2 regions of the Lentzea sp. CC55 genome follow, and region 2 is predicted to be linked to the other one. Evidence: riboswitches for the same ligand, from Rfam matches in the RefSeq annotation. Region 2 holds a riboswitch; the other holds the start of a gene.

Region 1 (3,557 bases), on a different contig from region 2:
CGGCCCAGTCGATCGCCACGGTGGGCAGCTTCGTCAACGGGTACGCGATCGCCGAGGTCAACTTCATCGCTCGCGGCGGGATGGACTCGCCACCGCCGGACATGGCCAAGATCGCCGACCTGTACCGGGACAAGCACCCCCGGTACGTCGCGATGCTCGACGAGGGCGAGCTGTGGTCGCTGGAGCGGCAGTTCGAGTTCGGCCTGGACTGCGTGATCGAAGGCGTCAAGGCCCGCGTCGAAGCCCTCAGGTAGGCGAAACCCCCGCAGCGGTTCACGCGTGCGGGGGCCTCATTCATCGGGTTGGCTCTCAGATCACGGACTCCAGCGGCGTGTGCTCGAGGCCGGTCGCCTCGGCCACCGGGCCGTTGGTCAGCTTGCCGGCGTGGGCGTTGAGGCCCAGCGCGAGCGAACGGTCGTCCTTCAGCGCCTTCTCCCAGCCCTTGTCGGCCAGCGCGACGGCGTAGGGCAGCGTCACGTTGGTCAGCGCGTAGGTCGAGGTGCGCGGGACGGCGCCTGGCATGTTCGCGACGCAGTAGAACACCGAGTTGTGGACCTCGTAGGTCGGCTCGGCGTGCGTGGTGGCGCGCGAGTCCTCGAAGCAGCCGCCCTGGTCGATCGCGATGTCGACGAGCACCGAACCCGGCTTCATCTCGGCGACCAGCGCGTTCGAGACGAGCTTCGGAGCGGCGGCACCGGGGACGAGCACGGCGCCGATGACCAGGTCGGCCTCGCGGACGGCCTGCTCGATCGCGAACGAGTTCGAGGCGAGCGTGCGCAGGCGGCCGGCGAACTGGGCGTCGATCTGGCGCAGCCGGTCGACGTTGGTGTCGAGGATCTGCACGTCCGCGCCCATGCCCACGGCGATGGTCGCGGCGTTGAGACCGGCCACACCACCGCCGATCACGACCACGCGGGCCGGGGCGACACCGGGGACGCCACCGGGCAGCACGCCGCGGCCACCGGACGGCTTCATCAGCGAGAACGCGCCGACCTGCGGGGCCAGGCGGCCCGCGACCTCGGACATCGGGGCGAGCAGCGGCAGCGCGCGGTTCGGCAGCTGCACGGTCTCGTAGGCGATGGCCGTGGTGCCGGACGCCAGCAGCGCCTCGGTCAGCGGCTTGTCGGCGGCGAGGTGCAGGTACGTGAAGAGGGTCTGGCCGGCGCGCAGGCGGGGGTACTCCTCGGCGATCGGCTCCTTGACCTTGAGGACCAGGTCGCCCTCGGCCCAGACGTCGTCGGCGGTCGCGAGGACCTTGGCGCCCGCGGCGAGGTACTCCTCGTCGGTGATCGCGGAGCCCAGACCGGCGCCCTGCTCGACGAACACGTCGTGCCCGCGGCTCGTCAGCTCGTGCGCACCGGCAGGGGTGAGAGCGACGCGGTACTCGTGGTTCTTGATCTCGCGGGGAACTGCGATCCGCACGATGACTCCTCCGTTCGGTGGCCGACATCTCACAATGTGGGGCAGCGGGAAGGTCATGTCACTGTGCGAATCGCACTATCGAGCACGTGTGCGGTTGTTCACTTGGGACAGAGCCACCTGGTTTGCGCTCGCGTGTGACTCGACCCGTCCGCGTTGACACCCGGCGGGGCCGCACATAGCGTTCGCCTCCGAGAACTGAAGACCGGCCGCGGCGCGACAGCGCCAGAACCCGAGTGGGAGAGACCCCGACGAACGTCGGTCGGGGCGCCGAAGGGGCAAGCTCCCGCACACTCTCAGGCAGCAAGACCACTCGGGGTAGGCAACTCTGCACGGCGGAGGGGGCGCAAGTGTCCTGTCCCGTCACAGCCAGAGGAGTCGCGCCGTGCAGTTCCCCGAGAACCTGCTCTACACCGCCGAGCACGAGTGGGTCGACTGGACGCCGGGTACCCAGGACCCGCTGACCTGCGGGATCACCGAGTACGCGGCGGACGCCCTGGGCGACATCGTCTTCGTGCAGCTGCCCGAGGTCGGCGCGAAGGTCGTCACCAACGAGGTGTGCGGCGAGCTCGAGTCCACCAAGTCCGTCAGCGACCTGTTCTCGCCCGTCACCGGTGAGGTGATCGAGGTCAACAGCGCCGTCGTCGACGACCCGGCGATCGTGAACAACGACCCGTACGGCGCCGGCTGGCTGTTCAAGGTCCGCGTCGAGTCGGCCGAGAACCTGCTCACGGCGGCCAAGTACGCCGAACTCACCCAGACCGGCTGACATGGGCCTGACTGACCGCTCCACCACCACGAAGGACTGATCAGTGGCGATCAGCGTTTTCGACCTTTTCTCCGTCGGCATCGGACCGTCCAGCTCCCACACCGTCGGCCCGATGCGCGCGGCGGCGATGTTCGTCGAGAAGCTCGGTGCGCGTGCGTCCGAAGTGGACCGCGTGCACGTCGAGCTGTTCGGCTCGCTCGGCGCGACCGGCCACGGCCACGGCAGCCCGAAGGCCGTGTTCCTCGGACTCGAGGGCAACCTCCCCGAGGAGGTGGACCCCACCGCCGCCGCCCACCGCGTCGAGGAGATCGTCGGCGGCGGACGGCTCCGGCTCGGCGGCACGCACGAGATCGAGTTCGTGCACGACCGCGACCTCGTCATGCACCGCCGCAAGTCACTTCCGCTGCACCCCAACGGGATGAGCTTCGAGGCGTTCAGCGGCGGCGAGTCCGTCGAGCACGCCGTCTACTACTCGATCGGCGGCGGGTTCGTCGTCGACGAGAACGCCTCCGGCACCGACCGCATCAAGCCCGACTCGACGCCGCTGCCCCACCCGTTCCTCACCGGCGACCAGCTGCTCGCGCGCTGCCGCGAGACCGGCCTGTCGATCAGCGAGATCATGATGGCCAACGAGCTGTCGTGGCGGACCGAAGAAGAAGTGCGGTCGGGACTGCTGCACATCTGGCACGTCATGCAGGAGTGCGTCGAACGCGGCTGCACCGAGCACGGCATCCTGCCCGGCGGCCTGAAGGTCCGCCGCCGCGCCGCCGAGATGCGCAAACGCCTGGAGGGCGAGCACTTCGTCACCGACCCGCTGCGCGTCATGGACTGGGTCACGCTCTTCGCGCTGGCGGTCAACGAGGAGAACGCGGCGGGCGGCCGCGTCGTCACCGCGCCGACCAACGGCGCGGCCGGCATCGTCCCCGCGGTCCTGCACTACTACACGAGGTTCGTGCCGGGAGCCTCGGACGACGGCGTGGTCCGCTTCCTGCTGACCGCCGGCGCGATCGGCGTGCTGTTCAAGGAGAACGCGTCGATCTCCGGCGCCGAGGTCGGCTGCCAGGGCGAGGTCGGCTCCGCGTGCTCGATGGCGGCCGGAGGCCTCGCGGAGGTGCTCGGGGGCACCCCCGAACAGGTCGAGAACGCGGCCGAGATCGCGATGGAGCACAACCTCGGCCTCACCTGCGACCCGATCGGCGGCCTGGTGCAGATCCCGTGCATCGAACGCAACGCCGTCGCGTCCATCAAGGCCATCACGGCCGTGCGCATGGCTTTGCGCGGCGACGGTTCGCACTTCGTGTCGCTCGACAAGGTCATCAAGACCATGCGGGACACCGGCAAGGACATGTCGGTGAAGTACAAGGAGACC
Region 2 (3,557 bases):
GCGGCGTGCCAGATCGCGGGCATCACGTACCGGCAGCTCGACTACTGGGCCCGCACCGGGCTCGTCGCCCCGACGGTCCGGATGGCGCACGGCTCGGGCAGTCAACGGCTGTACTCGTTCAAGGACATCCTGGTCCTGAAGGTCGTGAAACGGCTCCTGGACACCGGGGTCTCGCTGCAGAACATCCGCGTCGCCGTCGACCACCTGCGCCGGCGAGGCGTGCAGGACCTGGCGAGGATCACGCTCTTCTCCGACGGCACGACCGTCTACGAGTGCACCTCGCCGGAGGAGGTCGTGGACCTGCTGCAGGGCGGTCAGGGCGTGTTCGGCATCGCGGTGAGCGGTGCGATGCGCGAGATCTCCGGCACGATCCACGAGTTCCCGGCCGAACGTGCGGACGGCGTCGAGATCGCGCCGATGACCGAGGACGAGCTGACCCGCCGCCGCCGCGAGCGCGCCACCGGCTGACCGGCCCGGTGACCGTGGCCGACCGGCGCCTGTCCGTGGCCGGTCGGCGGACGCGCCGGGAACGGGTCCGTCCCTAGCGTCGCCGGCATGACGCACACTCCTTCGTCGCAGGTGGTCGAGGTCCTGGCCGCGGCCGTCCGGCGCGCCTCCCGCCACGGGTTCGGGTTCGTCGGGACCGAGAACCTGCTGATCTCCCTGATCGACACGACCGGTCCCGGCCGCAAGCTCGGCGCGAAGTCGCTGGGGGCGCTGGCGATGGCGCGGGGGACCGAGCACTGGGCCGACGACGACGGTGGTGTCGTCGGCGAGTCCCATCCGGACGTCACGGCGCTGATGAGCGCCGCCCACCACCACGCTCGCGTCGAGGCCGTTCTGCCCGTGAGCCGCGCGTTGGAGGACTGTCTGCGTGCGGCTGTGGCCCAGGCCGGCGACGGTGTGCTGACCACGACCCACCTCGCGCTGGCGCTGCTGTCGCTCGAATACGGACGGGCCGCCGACCTGTTCCTGGTGCGCGGGGTGGACCCCGGGGCGACGGCCGCCGCCGTGCGGGCCGATGCCGAGCGGCGCCACGCCGAGGTCGAGGAAGCACCCGCGGTCTGGTTGCTGCGCAAGGCGGGAGCCCTGGAGGGGGAGTCCGGTGGCGGGTACGTGCGCTGGCTGACGAAGCTCGTCGCACGGGGCCAGGGGCTCGGCGGACCGGTGCTGACGGTGGTGCGCAACGAAGCCGAACGGCTGGCCGTCGCCGGGAGGCGGGACGTCTCGTCGCGCGACCTCGTGGAGGCGGTGCTGACGGTCGACCACCAGCTGGCCGTCTCCGGGCGGCGGCTGAGGCCGGAGTTCGAGTCGGGTGGCGCGGCGGCGTTGCGCGAGGCGGGAGTGGACCCGGCCGCGTTGCCCTCCGGCGGGGGCGCGGTGGAACGCGCCGTGGAGCGGGCGAAGCTCGTCGCCGCGCGGCGCGGGGACGCGGTCGTGGGCACCGCGCACCTGCTCGCCGCGGTGCGCGACGACCCCGCGGACCCCGTCGCGGCGGTGCTCACCGGTCTCGCCGTTGAGACGTAGGTCGCGTCTCTAGCGACTGGGCGGGCTGCCTGCGGGTATTCTTCGCGGGTAGTCGCTGAACTCAGGCGGGAGAGACCGGGCTTCGAACCCGGCGCCGAAGGAGCAAGTCCCTCCCCGGGAACCTCTCAGGCATCCAGGACCGCCGAGCGAGACGCCTCTGGAAAGTGGATCCCCGCAAGGGAATCCCGCCGACGGTGAAAGCCCGGTCCGCACCGGGTGAACCTCTCAGGCGCCCTTGAAGGGTACGGACAGAGCGGGGAGGGCACCAGGACACGTGTGCCCTCAGCCCCCGGAGGCGTTTGATGACGCAGGACCGCATTCCGCTCGCCGCTCTCGAGCACGGCACCCCGTTCGCCGACCGCCACGTCGGTCCGCGTCCCGCCGAGCTCGCGCGCATCCTCGACGTCATCGGTGTCGGGTCGCTGGAGGAGCTGGCGCAGCGCGCGGTGCCGTCGTCCATCCACGAGCGCGACCTCGTGCTGGACCTGCCCGCCCCGGCCACCGAGACCGAGGCGCTCGCGGAGCTGCGGGAGCTCGCGTCGCGGAACCGGCCGATGACGCAGATGATCGGCCTCGGCTACTACGACACCGTGACGCCGGGCGTGATCCTGCGCAACGTCCTGGAGTCGCCCGCCTGGTACACCGCGTACACGCCGTACCAGCCGGAGATCTCCCAGGGCCGCCTGGAGGCCCTGCTGAACTTCCAGACGATGGTCGGCGACCTGACCGGCCTGCCCGTCGCGAACGCGTCCATGCTGGACGAGTCGACCGCCGCCGCCGAGGCGATGACCCTCGTGCGCCGCGCCGGCCGCTCCAAGTCGAACAAGTTCGTCGTCGACGCCGACACGCTGCCGCAGACGCTGGCCGTGATCGAGACGCGCGCCGAGCCGCTCGACATCGAGATCGTCGTCGCCGACCTGTCGCAGGGCATCGAAGGCCTCGGCCTGGGCGGCGACTTCTTCGGCGTCCTGCTGTCCTACCCCGGCGCGTCCGGTGTGGTGCGCGACCAGAAGGCGCTCATCGAGGAGATCCACGCCGCCGGTGCGCAGGCCGTCGTCGTCGCCGACCTGCTGGCCCTGACGCTGCTGCGCGCGCCCGGTGAGATCGGCGCGGACGTCGTCGTCGGCACCACGCAGCGCTTCGGCGTGCCGATCGGTTTCGGCGGCCCGCACGCCGGCTACATGGCCGTCCGGTCCGGTCTGGAACGCCAGCTGCCCGGCCGTCTCGTCGGCGTCTCCGTCGACGCCGACGGCTCGCTGGCCTACCGCCTCGCGCTGCAGACGCGCGAGCAGCACATCCGCCGTGAGAAGGCCACGTCGAACATCTGCACCGCGCAGGTGCTGCTGGCCGTGATCGCCTCGATGTACGCCGTCTACCACGGTCCCGAGGGTCTGCGCGCCATCGCGACCCGCGTGCACCGCCTGGCCACCGTGCTCGCCACGGGCCTGTGCGAGGCCGGGCTGGACGTCGTGCACGGCGAGTTCTTCGACACCGTCGAGGTCCGCGTTCCCGGTGAGGCCGCCGCCGTCGTGGCGAAGGCCCGCGAGGCCGGCATCAACCTGCGTCTCGTCGACGCCGACGTCGTCGCGATCGCCTGCGACGAGAAGACCACGCGGGCGCACGTCGTCGCGGTGTGGGAGGCCTTCGGCGTCACCGGGTCCGATGTGGACGCGATCGACGCCGACACCGCCGACGGCATCCCGGCCGACCTGCGCCGCACGTCGGACTACCTGACCCACCCGGTCTTCCACTCGCACCGCTCCGAGACGGCGCTGCTGCGCTACCTGCGTGCGTTGTCCGACAAGGACGTCGCCCTGGACCGCAGCATGATCCCGCTCGGCTCCTGCACGATGAAGCTCAACGCCACCGCGGAGATGGAGTCCATCACGTGGCCGGAGTTCTCGACGCTGCACCCGTTCGCCCCGGCCGAGGACGCCGCCGGTCTGCTGAAGATCGTGTCGGACCTGGAGGCCTGGCTCGCCGAGGTCACCGGCTACGACGCCGTGTCGCTGCAGCCGAACGCCGGGTCG

What was found. Region 2 has a riboswitch for glycine ahead of gcvP (aminomethyl-transferring glycine dehydrogenase). Riboswitches for the same ligand answer to the same signal wherever they lie in the genome.
Region 1: another riboswitch for glycine. It lies ahead of gcvH (glycine cleavage system protein GcvH); the one in region 2 lies ahead of gcvP (aminomethyl-transferring glycine dehydrogenase).

The regions. Positions count from the first base shown of each region.
Region 1 is NZ_JAJCXE010000006.1:100,082-103,638, forward strand. It holds gene L6E10_RS04520 (TetR/AcrR family transcriptional regulator) at 1-254, shown strand, start outside; gene ald (alanine dehydrogenase) at 310-1,422, opposite strand; glycine riboswitch at 1,647-1,741, shown strand; gene gcvH (glycine cleavage system protein GcvH) at 1,805-2,188, shown strand; gene L6E10_RS04535 (L-serine ammonia-lyase) at 2,232-3,557, shown strand, end outside.
Region 2 is NZ_JAJCXE010000008.1:221,333-224,889, reverse strand. It holds gene L6E10_RS06135 (MerR family transcriptional regulator) at 1-468, shown strand, start outside; gene L6E10_RS06130 (Clp protease N-terminal domain-containing protein) at 556-1,527, shown strand; glycine riboswitch at 1,584-1,679, shown strand; glycine riboswitch at 1,683-1,781, shown strand; gene gcvP (aminomethyl-transferring glycine dehydrogenase) at 1,830-3,557, shown strand, end outside.